DNA from 2 places in the Pseudonocardia petroleophila genome. Region 2 is predicted to be linked to the other one. Evidence: predicted binding sites of a transcription regulator. Region 2 holds the regulator's gene; the other holds the start of a gene.
What was found. The regulator LexA, encoded in region 2, represses DNA repair genes until DNA is damaged. The targets are predictions, from matches to a motif close to CGAACACGTGTTCG.
Positions count from the first base shown of each region.

Region 1: the regulator LexA is predicted to act here: its motif matches at 1,695-1,708, upstream of H6H00_RS11385 (BldC family transcriptional regulator).

Region 1 is NZ_CP060131.1:2,253,415-2,262,142, forward strand. It holds gene H6H00_RS11375 (MinD/ParA family ATP-binding protein) at 1-1,119, shown strand, start outside; gene H6H00_RS11380 (hypothetical protein) at 1,127-1,336, opposite strand; gene H6H00_RS11385 (BldC family transcriptional regulator) at 1,419-1,637, opposite strand; gene H6H00_RS11390 (DUF4229 domain-containing protein) at 1,780-2,055, shown strand; gene H6H00_RS11395 (1,4-dihydroxy-2-naphthoate polyprenyltransferase) at 2,081-2,962, opposite strand; gene H6H00_RS11400 (DUF8814 domain-containing protein) at 3,106-4,731, opposite strand; gene menE (o-succinylbenzoate--CoA ligase) at 4,867-5,994, opposite strand; gene H6H00_RS11410 (hypothetical protein) at 6,137-6,331, shown strand; gene H6H00_RS11415 (1,4-dihydroxy-2-naphthoyl-CoA synthase) at 6,350-7,258, opposite strand; gene H6H00_RS11420 (hypothetical protein) at 7,326-7,907, shown strand; gene H6H00_RS11425 (hypothetical protein) at 7,966-8,574, shown strand; gene H6H00_RS11430 (TerD family protein) at 8,634-8,728, shown strand, end outside.
Region 2 is NZ_CP060131.1:3,422,618-3,431,345, forward strand. It holds gene H6H00_RS17035 (class III extradiol ring-cleavage dioxygenase family protein) at 1-445, shown strand, start outside; gene miaA (tRNA (adenosine(37)-N6)-dimethylallyltransferase MiaA) at 433-1,314, shown strand; gene dapF (diaminopimelate epimerase) at 1,316-2,134, shown strand; gene hflX (GTPase HflX) at 2,168-3,586, shown strand; gene H6H00_RS17055 (SdiA-regulated/phytase-like domain-containing protein) at 3,601-4,578, shown strand; gene H6H00_RS17060 (universal stress protein) at 4,709-5,566, shown strand; gene lexA (transcriptional repressor LexA) at 5,544-6,281, opposite strand; gene H6H00_RS17070 (hypothetical protein) at 6,536-7,027, shown strand; gene nrdR (transcriptional regulator NrdR) at 7,188-7,667, shown strand; gene H6H00_RS17080 (vitamin B12-dependent ribonucleotide reductase) at 7,844-8,728, shown strand, end outside.

The DNA of each region.
Region 1 (8,728 bases), 1.2 Mb from region 2:
GCCGTACCGCCGCCCGCGCGTCCGCCGCGCCCCCCGTTCCAGCCCGGCCCCTCGGGCGTCACCGGACCCCCTGCCGCCGGGAACGGGTCCGCGCCCGACCCCGGTCCGCGCACCCCGCCCCGCGGGGCCCCGCGCTGGACCGACCCCGGCGCCGTCGCCGCCCAGCAGGCCCAGCACGCCCGCAACCCCGAGCAGCCCGACCTGTCCTCGGCCCGGCTGCTGCGCCCCAGCAAGCGGCCCCCGCAGTCGGGGTGGCGCCGGCTGGTCTACGTCCTGTCCGGGCGGCTGATCAACCCGGGGGAGAGCCCCCTGGACGTGCGCCGTCGCGAGCTCACCGTGCGCGTCAACCAGCCGCTGCTGGGCTGCTACAAGATCGGCGTGCTGAGCCTGAAGGGCGGCGTCGGCAAGACCACGATGACGGCCACCCTCGGCGCGACGTTCGCGTCGCTGCGCGGTGACCGCGTCGTGGCCGTCGACGCCAACCCCGACCGCGGCACGCTGAGCCAGAAGATCCCGCTGGAGACCAGCGCGACCGTGCGCAACCTGCTCCGCGACGCGCAGCGCGTCCGCCGCTACACCGACGTGCGGGCCTACACCTCGCAGGGGCCGTCGCGGCTGGAGGTGCTGGCCAGCGAGCAGGACCCGGCGGTCTCGGAGGCGTTCAGCGAGGACGACTACCGCCGCACCGTCAACCTGCTGGAGCACTTCTACAACATCGTGCTCACCGACTGCGGCACCGGACTGATGCACTCGGCGATGTACGGCGTGCTCGGGGTGGCCGACCAGCTGATCATCGTGTCGTCCAGCTCGATCGACGGGGCGCGCAGCGCGTCGGCCACGATGGACTGGCTCGACGCCCACGGCCACGGCGACCTCGTGCGCAACGCGGTGGCGGTGGTCAACAGCGTCAGCCGCTCGTCGGGCGGGGTGGACCTGGACCGGGTGGCCGAGCACTTCGCGGCGCGCTGCCGGGCCGTCGTGCAGATCCCCTTCGACGCACACCTGCAGGAGGGGGCGGAGGTCGATCTGGACAGGCTGGAGCCCCAGACGCGCCTCGCGCTCCTGGAGCTGGCCGCCGCCGTGGCCGACGCGTTCGCCTCGGCCCACAGCAGCGGCTGAACCCCGCTCAGGCCGGCGGGTCGTCCGGGCGCTTCACGCGCTCGTCGAGCTGGCGCAGGAAGTCGGGATCGTCGTCGGGGCCGCTGACGCGCGGGCGGGCCGGACCGGGGCCGGACCGCTCACCCGCGGGCGACTCGTCGCCGCCGACGGTGCTCATCGCCTTCCAGAGCACCAGTGCGATGATCGCGGCGCCGACGAACGCGATGAAGAACAACATGGCCACCACCTCCGCCGTCGAGATTAGCGGAGGTGGGGCGTGACGGGGGTGAAGCCGCCGGATGCGATGCGGCGGAGCGTGCTCAGCCGTGCGCGGGCGGTAGCGTCGCCTCGCTGGTGAGGTCGGCGAGCAGGCCGCGGACCTCGGACTCGCGGAAGCGGCGGTGCCCGCCCGGGGTGCGGATCGAGCCGATGCGACCGGCCGAGGCCCAGCGGGTGACGGTCTTGGGGTCGACGCGGAACAGACCGGCGACCTCGCCGGGGGTGAGGAGTCTTTCCTCGCTGCTCGTGGGTGCTGCCATGGTGCGCCTCCAGGTGGAATGTCCTGATGCATCGTGACACTCGGGACCCCGGGTACTCGAACGGTTGTCCGGAGGTAAAGGGCGCCTAAAGGACGAAACGGACGAGCGTCCGGGTCGTCCCGCGGGGTCGTAGGCTCGGGGCATGACGTCACCACCCGCCCCGGGCCTGCTGCCCACCATCGGGCTCTACGCGCTCGCGCGGCTCGGGCTCGTCGCCGTCGTCGCCGCGCTGCTCGCGCTCGCGGGTGTCCCGGTGCTGGTCGCGGTGCTGGTGGGGCTGATCGTGGCGCTGCCGCTGTCGATGGTGCTGTTCCGCGGGCTGCGGTCCCGCCTCGACGCGGCACTGGCCGAGTCGTCGCGGCGGCGCGGGGCGGAGCGCGAGGCGCTGCGGTCGCGGCTGCGCGGGGAGACCGAGTAGCGGCTGCGCCGCCCGCGCGTGCGGGTCAGAGCACGCCGCTGAGCGCCGTGCCGACGCCGGTGAGGACGGACCACGCGAGGAGCGTCACCCCGGTGGCGCCGAGCACGCGGACCAGCGCGCGCCCGTCGGCCCCCTGCAGCACCTGGCGGGCCGGCAGGAACGCCAGCGGCAGCGCGGCCAGTGCGATCAGCATCGGCCAGCTGCGCAGCCCGGCCAGCGCGGAGAGCAGGAACGGGGCGGCGACGAGCGCGACGTAGAGGCGCCGGGTGTCGGTGTCGCCGAGCAGGACGGCGAGCGTGCGCTTGCCGGAGACGGTGTCGGTGGGGATGTCGCGCAGGTTGTTGGCCACGAGCACCGCGCACGTCAGCAGCCCGACGCCGACCGCCCCGATCACCGCGAGCGGGCTCGGCGGCCCGCTCTGCGTGATCACGGTGCCGAGCACGGCGACCGGCCCGAAGAACACGAACACGGCCACCTCGCCGAGCCCCGCGTAGCCGTAGGGCCGCGAGCCGCCGGTGTAGAACCAGGCGCCGGCGATGCACAGGGCGCCCACCGCGATCAGCCACCACTGCTGGGCGAGGGACACCAGCGTCAGGCCGGCCAGCCCCGCCACCACGAAGCAGCCGAACGCCGCCGCGCGCACGCTGGAGGCCTCCGCCAGCTTCGACCCGACCAGGCGCACCGGCCCGACCCGGTCGTCGTCGGTGCCGCGGATGCCGTCGGAGTAGTCGTTGGCGTAGTTCACGCCGATGACCAGCGCGACGGCCACGAGCAGCGCCAGCAGTGCCCGCCCCGGCGCGACGGTCCCGGCCCCGATCGCGGCGCCGGTCCCGACCACGACCGGGGAGACGGCGGTCGGCAGGGTGCGCGGGCGGGCGCCCTGCACCCACTGGTTCAACGTGGCCACACGGGAACGCTATCCGGCCCGGTCACCGCGGCCCCTGGGGTGGGTGGTGCCCCGGACCGGTCACCGCGGGTGGACGGCCGGGTGATCGGTCCGGGACGGGGGTGGTGGTCGGTCCGGCGACCGCGCCGCTCGACTCGTGACGATCAGCCGAGGGGGGCGTCGGGGGTCGTGCTCGGGGTGGTGGTGGGCGCCGGAACCTCCGGGGTGGTGGTCGCGCCCGTGGTGTCGCAGGGGGTGGCGGCCGGGGTGGCGCTGCTCGTGGCGGCACCGGTCGCGGAGGTGGGGTCGGCCGACGGGGTGCCGGTCGGGGTGGGGTCGGCCGACGGGGTGCCGGTCGGGGTGGCGTCGGCGGTGGAGGTGTCGGTGGTAGTGGTGGCGGCGTCGGCGGTGGCGCCGTCGGCGGGGGCGGCCGCGGTGGCGTCGGTGGAGGTGTCGCTGGTGGGGGTGCCGGTCGGGGTGGCGTCGGCGGAGGCGGCGTCGGCGGCGGTGGAGGTGGCGTCGGTGCCGGCGTCGGCGCACGAGGTGGCGGTGGTGGCGTCGGCGGGGGTGGCGCTGTCGCCGGCGACGGGGGCGTCGGTCGTCGCGGGGGCGGTGTCGCACGAGGCCACGCCCTCGGCGTCGGTCACCTCGTCGGCCTCGATGTACTGGTCGGTGCCGATCCGCAGCCAGGTGCCGGACGCCGCGGACAGGGCGCACTCGACGGGGACGGCGGCGCTCTCCGCGGCCACGCCCACGACCTCGGCGCCCGAGTCGGGGGCCGCGAGGACGTCGACCGGGGAGTCGGAGCTCACCAGGGAGAGGCGGACCGAGCCGGTCCACAGGTAGTCGACGGTGACCCAGGCGTTGTCGGTGAGGCCGAGCGCGTCCCAGAACAGGCCGTCGCCGAGGTCGATGCCGGCCGGGTTGGAGGGGGTGCGGCCGAACTGGTCGCGCCCGCCGTTGTAGCCGTCGGCGTGCGCGGCCTGGGCCTGCGGCACGCCCTGGGGGAGGTCCTTCCACTCCTGGCGCTGGTCGGAGGGGTTCCAGTAGTCGTCGCGGGTGTTCCACGGGCCCACGTCCCAGACCGGGGCGAACGCGCAGCGGCCGTTGGGGGCGCAGACCTTGACCGAGTAGTCGCTGGTGTTGCGCGGCGCGAGGGCGCGGCGGGAGGGCAGGGCGACGAAGTGGTCGCGCTCGGCGATGACGTGCCCGTTGGCGGTGGTGCCGCCGGCGAGGCCCTCGCGGGTGGCGAAGACGCGGTAGTTCAGGGCCGCGGACTCCACCACGGCCTCGGTGCGCGCGGTGGCCGGGTGCGCGGTGACGGTGACGCCCCGGACGGCCGGCTCGGCGGCCGGGTCGCCGGTGAGGACGAGGCGCGTCTGCACCTCCGAGGTCGGCTCGGGCAGCGCGGCCGTGCCGGAGGTGGCGGGCACCCACTCCGTCCAGCCGCCCGACGCCCGGCGCCCGCGGACGTCGACCGCCGCGGTGCTGCCCTCGGGGAGGTCCCCGTCGACGGCGACGTCGACGCGGTCGGTCCGCATCTCGAGCGGGTGCGTCGGCAGCGTGAGCAGGCCGGTCGGGACGGGCGCGCCGTCGTCGTCGGGGAGCAGGTGGGTGCCCGCGTGGTCGAGCCGGGCGGTCCCGCCGTCGACGGTCACGCCCGCGCTCTCCCCGGCGACGAGGTCGGGAGCCCACGACGCCGTGCCGGTCTCGGTGGCGGCGGCCGGTCCGGCCGTGCCGAGCGCGAGTGCGCCGACGACGGCCAGCAGGGTCGCGGTGCGCAACCTCATCCGCATGGTGAGAACTCCCCGTGTTGTTGCTGTGACTGCTGGTGCGTGTGTTGCTTCTGATGGCGCAGCAAACGGGATGAGTGAGTAGTGGTCAATCAACGCAGAGTGAGCGACCTGATGTGATGGCGCTATCGGTCACCCGCTCGGGGGCTCCAGGCCGTCCGTCACCGTGACGAGCCGCGCGACCGCTGCCCGATCGGGCTTCCCGATCCCCCGGATCGGGATCTCCAGCACGTCGACGATCCGGCGCGGCACCGCGGCCCGCCCGAGTGCCGCGCGCACCGCGTCGCGCAGGCGGTCGTCGTCCGGGCGGGCGGGTCCGGCCACCACCGCGGCGGCGACGACCTGTCCCCACTGCTCGTCGGCGACCCCGACGACGCACACCGCGCGGATCCCCGGCTGCGCGGCCAGCACCCGCTCGACGGCGGCGGGTGCGACCTTCTCCCCGCCCGTGACGATCACGTCGTCGGCCCGGCCGAGCACCTCCAGCCGCCCACCGGTCCAGCGGCCGAGGTCTCCGGTGCGGAACCGACCGCCGAACGGGGGCCCGCCGAGGTAGCCGAGGGCGAGCGTCGGCCCGCCGAGCACGATGCGGCCGTCGGGTTCCAGGTCGACGGTGACGCCGTCGAGCGGCACCCCGTCGTAGACGCAGCCGCCCGCGGTCTCGCTCATCCCGTAGGTCGTGACGACGGCGACGCCCGCGTCGAGCGCCCGGCGGTGCAGCCCCGCCTCCAGCGCCGCCCCGCCGACGAGGACCGCGCGGTAGGTGCGCAGCGCGTCCAGGGCGGCCCCGCCCGCGTCGAGGACGCGCAGCAGCTGGGTCGGGACGAGGCTGGTGTGCCGCGCGCCGGGGCCCAGGCGGTCGGTGGCGGCCGCGAACGCGTCGGGGCGGAAGCCGGTGCGCAGGTCCTGCACGACGGGCGGTGCGCCGCCCAGCAGCGCCCGCACGACCACCTGCACCCCGGCGACGTGCTCGGCGGGCAGCGCGAGCAGCCAGCGGGCCGGTCCGCCGAGCCGGGCCGCGGTGGCCGCCGCCGACGCCCGCAGCGCGTCCGCGGGCAGCGCCACCAGCCGGGGCTCCCCGGTCGACCCGGACGTCGCGATCACGACCGCGGTGCCCGGCGGGGGCGGCCCGGCCGGGGCCGGGGTCACCGCGGCACCGGCGCGCGGGAGCACGGCCGGCCCGCCGTCCAGGGCGGCGGCCAGCGCCCCGACCAGCACGTCGACGCCGTCGGGGGAGCCGTCGAGGGTGATCGTCCGCATGGACCGAGTCCACACGGTCACCGCGGTCGGGGCCACCCGGGGGCCCGACCGTCACGGTGGGTGCCGGCGCCGCCACCCACACGTGGCGTTCCCTCACCCCGTCGGCGCGCAACGCCGCAGCTCAGGGCCGCGATAAGGGGTCATGGAGATGATGAGCTGGGTCGCGGTCGGGGTGACGACGTGGATGGCGGGGTCCGTGCCGCTCGCCCTGCTCGTGGGCGCCGCGATCCGCGCGGGCGGTGCGTCCCCGCGGCGCACCGCCGCCCGGCGGGCACCGTCCCACGTCCGGCACGGGCTGGGCTGCACCGGACGGCGGGTCGTTCCGGGCGTCGCCTGACCCGACGGGGCCGGTGGCTCAGTAGTGCCAGGGGTACGCGGCCCAGTCGGGCTCGCGCTTCTCCAGGAACGCGTCGCGGCCCTCGACGGCCTCGTCGGTCATGTAGGCCAGGCGGGTGGCCTCGCCCGCGAAGAGCTGCTGGCCGACCAGCCCGTCGTCGGTGAGGTTGAACGCGTACTTGAGCATCCGCTGCGCGGTGGGCGACTTGCCGTTGATCTCCTTCGCCCACTGCAGCGCCGTGGCCTCCAGCTCCGCGTGCGGCACGACCGCGTTGACCGCGCCCATCCGGTGCGCGTCGGCGGCGGAGTACTCGCGGCCCAGGAAGAAGATCTCGCGGGCGAACTTCTGCCCCACCTGCTTGGCCAGGTAGGCCGAGCCGTAGCCGCCGTCGAAGCTGCCGACGTCGGCGTCGGTCTGCTTGAAGCGGGCGTGCTCGGCGCTGGCCAGCGTGAGGTCGGCGACCGCGTGCAGCGAGTGCCCGCCACCGGCGGCCCAGCCGTTGACGACGGCGATGACGACCTTCGGCATGAACCGGATCAGCCGCTGGCACTCGAGGATGTGCAGCCGGCCCGCGCGCCCGGCCTGCACGGTGTCGGCCGTGTCGCCGTCGGCGTACTGGTAGCCGGAGCGCCCGCGGATGCGCTGGTCACCGCCCGAGCAGAACGCCCACACGCCGTCCTTGGGGGCGGGGCCGTTGCCGGTGAGCAGGACGCAGCCGACGTCGGGGGTCTGCCGGGCGTGGTCGAGCGCGCGGTACAGCTCGTCGACGGTGCCGGGGCGGAACGCGTTGCGCACCTCGGGCCGGTCGAACGCGATGCGCACGGCACCGGTGTCGACGGCCCGGTGGTAGGTGACGTCGACGAAGTCGAAGCCCTCCACCGGACGCCACGCGGAGGGATCGAAGATCTCGGAGACCTGTTCGGACACGGGCCGCACATTACGGATCCCGTACGCGGCGGGCGGCGGCCCCACCGCGGCGGCAGGATCACGCGGGATGAGACGCCCGCTGACGATCGTGCTGGTCGCCCTGCCCGGTCTGCTGCTCGCCGCCGTCGGGTACCTGGTCCACCCCGGCTTCCTCGACGCCTCGACCGCGCGGGCCTGGTGGACGGTGCACGTGTACCTGGTGCCGGTGTTCCCGCTGATCCCGCTCGCGCTGTGGGTGCTGCTGCGCGGCGTCACGGGGCCGGTGGCGGCGCTGGCGCGGGTGGCGGCGTACGGCTTCGCCGTCTTCTACACCGCGCTCGACGTCCTCTCCGGCATCGGCGCCGGGCTCGTCGTCGAGGCCGGCGTCCCCGAGCTCGCCGGGCGGCTGTTCGGCGTCGGCGACGCACTGGGCCACGCCGGGGTGTGGATGCTGCTCGGCGCCGCGCTGCTGACCGGCCTCGCGCTGCTCCGGCGCGACGGCCCGCGGGTGCTCCCCGGCGCTCTCGTGCTGGCGGGGGCCTGCTTCCCGTTCATGACGGGGCACATCTTCCACCCGGTGGGCGTCGCCGCGATGCTGCTCGTCGCGCTCGGCTGCGCGCTGATGGCGGCGGCCCGGCGGGAGCCCGCCTCGACGCCCGGCCCGTCGTGATCGGGCGCGGCGGGCTCGTGGGGGCGCGGGCCACGTGCCGGTCTGCGACGCTGGGCGGGTGACGACGGTGGAGCGGACGGAGCAGACCTCCCGGGCCGGATGGTGGACGGTCGCGGCCGCGGCGGCTCCCGGGCTCGTGCTCGCCGTCGCGGGGCTGTTCCACCCCGGGGCGCTGGCCCCGTCGACGGCCACGCAGTGGTGGACCCTGCACGTCGTCCTGCTGCCGCTGTTCCCGCTGCTCGCGGTGGCCCTGTGGGTGCTGCTGCGCGGGGAGCGCGGCGTGGTGGCGTGGCTCGCGCGGATCGCCGCCTACGGCTACGCCGCCTTCTACACCGCGCTCGACGTGCTGGCCGGCATCGGGGCCGGGTACCTCGTCGAGAAGGCCCAGGGCGGCAGCCAGGAGGCCAACGACCTGCGCGCGCTCGGCAACGACCTCGGGATGATCGGGTCCTGGTCGTTCCTCGTGGCCGCGCTGCTGACCGGTCTGCTGCTGGTGCGTCGCGACGGGCGGGCGGCCCTGCCCGGCGCGGTGATCCTCGTCGGCGGGGCGGCGAGCTTCCTGCACGGCCACATCTACTGGCCCTCCGGCGGCCTCGCGGTGCTCGCCGTCGGCGTCGGGTGCGGGGCGCTGGCGTACACCGCGCGGCCGCGCCGGACGCCCCGGTAACGGGACTCGCGGGATCGCGGCGCGGCCGCGGGGCCGCCGGCACTGGCAGGATCGGGTCCGTGCAGACCCTGCCCAAGGGCGCCAACGCGCCGCTCCCGCCCGGTCCCGTCTCGGTGCGCGTCACGGCCGCCGCGCCCGTCGACATCTCGGCCCT
Region 2 (8,728 bases):
CCCGGTCGACCCCGACCTCCCGCTCCCGCTGCTGGTCGCCGGCTGGGCCGCGGCCGGGACCGGGGCACGGGTCCGCGGCGAGCTGGTCGCCCCCGACGCCCCGCCCGCGGAGTGCGCGGCGCTGGGCGCCGAGCTGGCGACGGAGCCGGTGGGGCTGCTCGTCGTCGGCGACGGCTCGGCCAAGCACACGCTGAAGGCCCCCGGCCACCTCGACGAGCGCTCCGGCCCCTTCGACGACGCCGTCGCCGCCGCCCTGCGCGACGCCGACCCCGCGGCCCTCGCGGCGCTGGACCCCGCACTCGGCGACGACCTGTGGGCGGCCGGGCGCGCCCCGTGGCAGGTGCTGGCCGCCGCCGCGGCCGGGCAGCGCTGGACGGGGGAGCTGCTCTGGTCCGGCGCCCCGTACGGCGTCGGGTACCACGTGGCGGTCTGGTGCCGCGCCTGATCGTCGTGGCCGGGCCGACCGCGACCGGCAAGTCCGCGCTGGGGCTGGCACTGGCGCAGCACCTGGGCGGCGAGATCGTCAACGCCGACGCGATGGCGCTCTACCGCGGCCTCGACATCGGCACCGCGAAGCCGACCCCCGCCGAGCGCGCGGCCGTGCCCCACCACCTCCTCGACGTCCTCGACGTCACCGAGACCGCGTCGGTCGCCGCCTACCAGCGCGACGCCCGCACGGTGATCGAGGCGCTGCTCGCGGCGGGCCGCACCCCGGTGCTGGTGGGCGGGTCGGGGCTCTACGTGCAGTCGGTCGTCGACGAGCTGGAGTTCCCCGGCACCGACCCCGCCCTGCGCGCGGAGCTGGAGACCGAGCTGGCCGCGCACGGCCCGGCCGCCCTGCACGCCCGTCTCGCCGCCGTCGACCCGGCCGCGGCCGACGTCGTGCTCCCCGGCAACGGGCGCCGGATCGTGCGGGCGCTGGAGGTCGTCGCGCTCACCGGGAAGCCGTTCCCGGCGCGGCTGCCCGACTCCGCCGTCCCGCGCTACGACGCGGTGCTGCTCGGCATCGACCGCCCCACCGACGAGCTCGACGTCCGCGTGGCCCGCCGGGTCGCCCGCATGTTCGCCGCCGGGATCGTCGAGGAGACCCGGTCGCTGGAGGGCCTGCGCGACGGGCTCACCGCGTCGCGCGCGCTGGGCTACCAGCAGATCCTCGCCGGCGGGGAGATGACGACCGCGGCCGCCGACACCGTCCGCGCGACGCGCCGGTTCGTCCGCCGCCAGCGCTCGTGGTTCCGGCGCGACCGGCGGGTGCGGTGGCTCGACGGCGCCGCACCCGATCTCCTCGGGCGCGCACTGGCGCTATCGTCGTGACGTGCAGTTCAGCAAGGGTCACGGCACCGAGAACGACTTCGTGGTGCTCCCCGACCCCGACGGTGCCCTCGACCTGACACCCGCCCGTGTCGCCGCGCTGTGCGACCGGCGTCGCGGCCTGGGGGCCGACGGCGTGCTCCGCGTCGTCCGCTGGGCCGCGCTCGGTGACGGGCCCCCGCCCGAGCCGGGCGTCGAGTGGTTCATGGACTACCGCAACGCCGACGGCAGCCTGGCCGAGATGTGCGGCAACGGCGTCCGCGTCTACGCCCGCTACCTCGCCCACCGCGGCTGGCTCGCCGACGGCGCCGACCTGGCGCTGGGCACCCGCGGTGGCGTCCGCACCGTGCGCCTCGACGGCGCCGAGGTGTCGGTCGACATGGGGCGGGCGGCCGTCGGGGAGGCCAGCACCGCGAGCGTCGACGGGGTGGCGTTCGCGGGCGTCGCGGTCGACGTCGGCAACCCGCACCTGGCCTGCGTCACCGACGTCGCGATCGACCAGCTCGACCTCACCCGCCCGCCCGGCCACGACCCGTCGCTGTTCCCGCACGGGGTGAACGTCGAGTTCGTGACGCCGATCGAGGACGACGAGGTCGCGATGCGGGTGCACGAGCGCGGCGTCGGGGAGACCCGATCCTGCGGCACCGGAACGGTCGCCGCCGTGGTGGCCGCGCTGCGCCACGCCGGGCGCGACACCGGCACCGTCGGCGTCTCGACGCCCGGCGGCCGGCTGCGCGTCACCGTCACCGACTCCACGACGGTCCTGCACGGGCCCGCAGTGCTGGTCGCGCACGGTGACCTCGACGGGGAATCCCTCGGCTAGAACCGGCGTTGTCGTGGGAGCATGACTCACACGATGACTGAACCCGTCCTGTCCCGCCCCGGCACGACCGGCGACTACGAGCTCGAGGAACGCTCCTCGCTCCGCCGCGTCGTCGGGTTGTCCACCGAGCTCACCGACATCACCGAGGTCGAGTACCGCAAGCTCCGCCTGGAGCGCGTGGTGCTCGTCGGGGTGTGGACGGAGGGCACCTCCGAGCAGGCCCGCGGCTCCATGGAGGAGCTCGCCCGCCTCGCCGAGACCGCAGGCTCCCAGGTGATGGACGCGCTGATCCAGCGGCGCCCGAAGCCCGACCCGGCCACCTACATCGGCTCCGGCAAGGTCGAGGAGCTGCAGCAGGTCGTGCAGTCCACCGGCGCCGACACCGTCATCTGCGACGGCGAGCTCTCGCCCGGTCAGCTGCGGCAGCTGGAGGACAAGCTCAAGGTCAAGGTGGTCGACCGCACCGCGCTGATCCTCGACATCTTCGCCCAGCACGCCCGCAGCCGGGACGGCAAGGCGCAGGTCGAGCTGGCCCAGCTGTCCTACCTGCTCCCGCGCCTGCGCGGCTGGGGCGAGGCGCTGTCGCGGCAGGTCGGTGGCCGCGCCGCGGGCGGCGTCGGCATCGGCGGCCGCGGCCCCGGTGAGACGAAGATCGAGCTCGACCGCCGGCGCATCCGCGACCGCATGTCCAAGCTGCGCCGCGAGATCGGGGCGATGAAGCAGATCCGCGAGACCCAGCGCGGGTCGCGCCGGCGCAACGAGATCCCGGGCGTCGCGATCGTCGGCTACACCAACGCCGGCAAGTCGAGCCTGCTCAACGCGCTCACCGGCGCGGGCGTGCTCGTCGAGGACGCGCTGTTCGCCACCCTCGATCCGACGACCCGGCGGACGTCCACCGGCGACGGCCGCACCTACACCCTCACCGACACCGTCGGCTTCGTGCGGCACCTGCCGCACCAGCTGGTCGAGGCGTTCCGGTCCACGCTGGAGGAGACGGCGGGGGCCGACCTGCTCGTGCACGTCGTCGACGCCTCCGACGCGCTGCCCGAGGACCAGATCAAGGCGGTCCGCCAGGTGCTGGTCGAGATCGGGGAGGAGCAGCAGGGGCGGATGCCCCACGAGCTGCTCGTCGTCAACAAGACCGACGCGGCGGGCGACCTGCAGCTCGCCCGGCTGCGCCACCTGCTGCCCGACGCGGTGTTCGTCTCCGCGAAGCGCGGCGACGGCATCGACAAGCTCCAGGCCCGCATCGCGGAGCTGCTGCCGCGGCCCGAGGTCGACGTGGAGCTGCTGATGCCCTACGTCGAGGGGTCGCTGGTGGCGCGCGTGCACGCCGAGGGCGAGGTGCTGGCGGAGGAGCACACGCCCGAGGGCACGCGGATGCACGCGCGGGTCGGCGCCGAGCTCGCCACCGCCGTGCTGCCGTACGTGCTGGTGGAGGGCTCGAGCTGATCCGGCTGCTCCTGGTGGCGGCCCTCGCGGTCGCCGCCCCGCCCGCGCCCGAGGTCCGCTGCACGGTCACCGACGACCGGCTCGCGGAGCTGTCGGGGATGGTCGTCGCCGACGGCGGGGTGTGGGCGGTGTCCGACGGCGGCCGCAGCGTGCAGGTGCACCGCATCGACCCCGGGGGACCGGGTGAGAGCTGCGAGATCGCCGACACCCGCACCGCCGACGTCGACCCGTTCGACGCCGAGGACCTCGCGCTCGGGCCCGACGGCGAGTTCTGGGTGGCCGACACCGGCGACAACGACCGTTCCCGGGAGACCGTCGCCGCCATCGTGCTGCCCGTGCGCGGGGAGGCGCGGCTGCACCGCTTCACCTACCCCGACGGCCCGCACGACGCCGAGGCGATGCTCGTCGACGCCGCCGGGATCCCGTACGTGATCACCAAGGACGTCGGGACGCCCGCCGGGGTGTACCGGCCGGCGGAGGCGCCGCAGGGCCGCGGGCCGTTCCCGCTGGAGCGGGTGGCGCAGCTGTCGCTGCCGGTCTCCGACACGCAGGGCGGGCCGATCGGGGGAGTCGGGTCGCGCACCGTCACCGGCGCCGCGATGTCGGCCGACGGGCGGGTCGTCGCGCTGCGCACCTACACCGACGCCTGGCTGTTCCCCGTCGTCGACGGCGACGTCGCGGCGGCCCTGCAGGGCGAGCCGGCCCGCGTGCCGCTGGCCGGCGAGCCGCAGGGGGAGGCGGTCGCGTTCGAGGCCGACGGCACGCTGCTGTCGGCCTCGGAGACCCGCGGCGGGGTGCCGGGGGAGCTGCGCGCGGTGCCCGGGGCCGCCGCGCTGGCCGCGCAGCCGTTCACCCCGCCCGCCGGCACCCCCGCGCAGCCCGCGGCCGAGCCGGCACCCGAGTGGCTGCCCGCCCTGATCGGCGGCGGGGTGACCGTCGGACTGCTGGTGCTGCTCGCCGCGGCGCTGTCCTGGCGGGCGCGGCGCCGCTGAGCCGGTGGCGACGCCGGTACCCGCGTGCGCGCCGCACGTCCCGGTCCTCGGCGATCGCGGGCGACGTTTCCCCGGCGTAACCGGCGCGGCCCCCCGCGCGGTTACGGTGATCACGGTCGAAGGAGGCGCGGTGCCGATCGTCACCGGTTACGAGGACACGCCGGGCGGGCACGACGCGCTCGTCCTGGGTGCGCAGCTGACCCGGCTCACCGGGCTGAGCGCCGTGGTGGCCACGGTCTACCCCGTCGACGCGCGCGGGCTCGCCGTCGTCGCGCGCGACCCGCGCTGGCGGGAGAAGGCGCGCCGCGTCGCCGCGGGCCGGTTCTCGCGGGCGCGCGAGCTCATCGGCGACGGCTGGGGCGCCGACGAGCCGGAGTTCGTGGCGCTCACGCCCGGCTCGGTGGCCGACGTGCTCGCCGACCACGCCGACGACGTGGGGGCCGCCGTCCTCGTGGTGGGCTCGACCGGGCACGGGCTGCTGGGCCGCCTCGCCCCCGGCCGCACGGTGCAGCGGCTCCTGCCGCTGGCGCGCTGCCCGGTGGCGATCGCGCCGCGCGGCTACCGGCACCTCGGCACCGGGACCATGACCACGGTGACCGTGGCCTACGACGGCAGCGCCGAGGCCGACCGGGCCGTGGCGGTGGCCGTGCACCTCGCGGGCCGGACCGGGGCCGCGGTGCGGGTCGTCACCGTCGCCGAGGACGCCGACGGCGTGCCGGCGGCGCAGGCGCTCGCCCACAAGGGAATCGCGTCGCTGCCGGTCGAGGTCGACGCCATCAGCGACGTCGTGGTCGGCCCGGTGGCGGCCACCCTGGCCGCCCTGCCGGACCGCACGGACCTGCTCGTGGTGGGCTCGCGCGGCTACCGCTTCATGCAGCGGCTGCTGCTGGGCGGGGTGGCGGGGGTGCTCGTGCGCACCGCCCGCTACCCCGTGATCGTGGTGCCCGCCGCGGCGGGCGACGCCGTCAGAGGCGCCGCAGGACCGTGACCACCCGGCCGAGCACGGTGGCGTCGTCGCCGGGGATCGGGTCGTAGGCCGCGTTGGCCGGCATCAGCCACACGTGCCCGTCGCGCCGGGTGAACGTCTTGACCGTGGCCTCGCCGTCGATCATCGCCGCGACGATCTCCCCGTTCTCGGCGACCGGCTGCTGGCGCACGACCACCCAGTCGCCGTCGGTGATGGCCGCCTCGACCATCGAGTCGCCCCGCACCTTGAGCAGGAACAGGGTGCCCTCGCCGACGATCTCGCGCGGCAGCGGGAACACGCTCTCCACCGCCTGCTCGGCGAGGATCGGCCCACCGGCGGCGATCGTGCCCAGCAGCGGGACGAACGCGGGGGTGGGCCGCTCGACGACGCCGGAGTCCGACGGCGCCGCGTCGGGCTGCTCGTCGGGCGGGCGGACGTCGACCGCGCGGGTGCGGTTGGGGTCGCGCCGCAGGTAGCCCTTGCGCTCGAGCGTGCGCAGCTGGTGGTGCACCGACGAGGTGGAGGTGAGCCCGACGGCGTCGCCGATCTCGCGGACGCTCGGCGGGTAGCCGTGGCGCTCCACCCAGTCGCGGATGACCTCCAGCACCTTGCGCTGCCGGGGAGTGAGACCGACGGGGGCGCTCGCGGGGTCGGGGAACGTGCTCACCTGGGCGGTCGGCCCGGGGCGCACCCCCTCGTCGTCGCCACCCGTCGGGCCGGGCTCGTCCCGTGCCATGTGCTCGCGCCTCCTCGTCGGTACTGCTCGTTCGGTGCCGTGCGGTCCGTGCGGACCGGACACGTGTCGTGGGCCCGACCGTAGCCCCGATTCCGGTTCTCGCCAAACACATGTTCGAACGACACGCCCCGTTCTCTCGATTCTGTCGGTGGTCGGTGGTACACATCGCTCGACGATCGTTCGAACATGCGTTCCCGTTCGAACGGTGCGAGCAGTTCGAACGGTCAGCGGGTCCGAGCGAAGGGTGGAGTCCGGTGCACGATCAGATCGAGGACGGAATGCGGTTCGGCGGCACGGCCCTGCGCCGGACGGTGCCGGACCGGGCGCAGGTGCCGGACCGGGCGCAGGTGCCGGACCGGGGGCGGGCGCACCCCGCCCGGGTGCTGCCGCGGCGCGGGCGGGCCCCCGGGCCGCGGCCGGTGCGGCCCGTGCAGCCGCCGCGTGCGGTGCGGCCGGTGCAGCCGCCCCGTCCGGACGGCGACCGGGCGGGGGAGCGGGGGCAGCGCGGCGGGCGCGTCCTGCTGCGCTCGGTCCCGGTGCTGCCCCCGCGGGTGCTGCGCCGCCGCCGGGTGGCCGCCGCCATCGGCACGGCCCTGCTCACCGCCGCGGTCGTCGTGCTGCTGGGGCTGCTCGCCGACGTGGCCGCCGCGGCCCGGCACTCCGCCGCCGCGCCGGAGGTGACGAGCACCTCGCTCACACCGGTGGTGGCATCGCCCGTGCAGGTGGCGGGCGTGCTCGGGGGCTGACGCTTCGCGCCCGGCCCGCCGCCGGCCCGCGCCCGCGTGCCCGTTCGGACGACGCGGCGCCACCGATAGGGCCTCCCGGCTTTCAGTGCCCCTACATGTTGTGGTTACATGGGTGTCGTTAGCCCAGGGATGGGGTTCCGTTCGTCGGAGGGGGTTGTCCGTGCGCTGCCCGTTCTGCCGTCACTCCGACTGCCGGGTCATCGATTCCCGCGAGGTCGACGACGGGGTCGCCACCCGCCGCCGGCGCTCCTGCGCCTCCTGCGGGCGCCGGTTCACCACCGTCGAGGAGGCGGTGCTGGCCGTCGTCAAGCGCAGCGGGGTCACGGAGCCCTTCAGCCGCGACAAGGTCGTCAGCGGGGTCCGTCGGGCCTGCCAGGGCCGGCCCGTCGACGAGGACGCGCTGGCGCAGCTGGCGCACCGCGTCGAGGAGGCCGTCCGCGCGGGCGGCACCGCCGAGATCCCCAGCCACGAGGTCGGCCTCGCGATCCTCGGGCCGCTCCGCGAGCTCGACGAGGTGGCCTACCTCCGGTTCGCGAGCGTCTACCGCTCCTTCTCCTCCATCGAGGACTTCGAGAAGGAGATCGCCGACCTGCGCGACACGCCGGCGCGCGACACACCCGCCCGCGCCGCGCCCAGCTGACCCGTCCCACCGATCGTCGGCCCGACCCGGCCGCCCGACGCACCGCCGCGCCGGCACCGCACTCCGCGCCGTTGAACCGGACGTCGCGCACTCCCGTCATCACCGCCAACACTCGTACGCGGCGCGCACCGCAGGACCGATCCCGGTCCGTCGTGCGCGCAGGAGAGGGAACACCCATGACCGAGACCGTCGGCACCACGTCCGGACGCGGGAAGAAGGCACCCCGGGCCTCCCGGCCCGCTGGCCTCACGATCGAGCGGATCCACACCACCGCCGGCGTGCACCCCTACGACGAGGTCACCTGGGAGCGCCGCGACGTCGTCATGACCAACTGGCGCGACGGCACGATCAACTTCGAGCAGCGCGGTGTCGAGTTCCCCAGCAGCTGGTCGGTCAACGCCACCAACATCGTCACCAGCAAGTACTTCCGCGGGGCCGTCGGGGCGGTGGAGCGCGAGTCGAGCCTGCGCCAGCTCATCGACCGCGTGGTCGGGGTGTACCACCGCTCCGGCCTGGAGAACGGCTACTTCGCCACCGACGACGACGCCGAGGTGTTCGCCCACGAGCTCACCTGGATGCTGCTGCACCAGGTGTTCAGCTTCAACTCCCCGGTCTGGTTCAACGTCGGCACGACCTCGCCGCAGCAGGTCAGCGCGTGCTTCATCCTCGCCGTCGACGACACGATGGAGTCGATCCTCAACTGGTACCGCGAGGAGGGCCTGATCTTCAAGGGCGGCTCCGGCGCGGGCCTGAACCTCTCGCGCATCCGCAGCTCGAAGGAGCTGCTGTCCTCGGGCGGCACCGCCTCCGGGCCGGTCTCGTTCATGCGGGGCGCCGACGCCAGCGCGGGCACCATCAAGTCCGGCGGGGCCACCCGGCGCGCGGCGAAGATGGTCGTCCTCGACGTCGACCACCCCGACATCGAGGAGTTCGTCGAGACCAAGGCCAAGGAGGAGGCCAAGGTCCGCGTGCTGCGCGACGCCGGCTTCGACATGGACCTCGGCGGGGCCGACATCACCTCGGTGCAGTACCAGAACGCCAACAACTCCGTCCGGGTCACC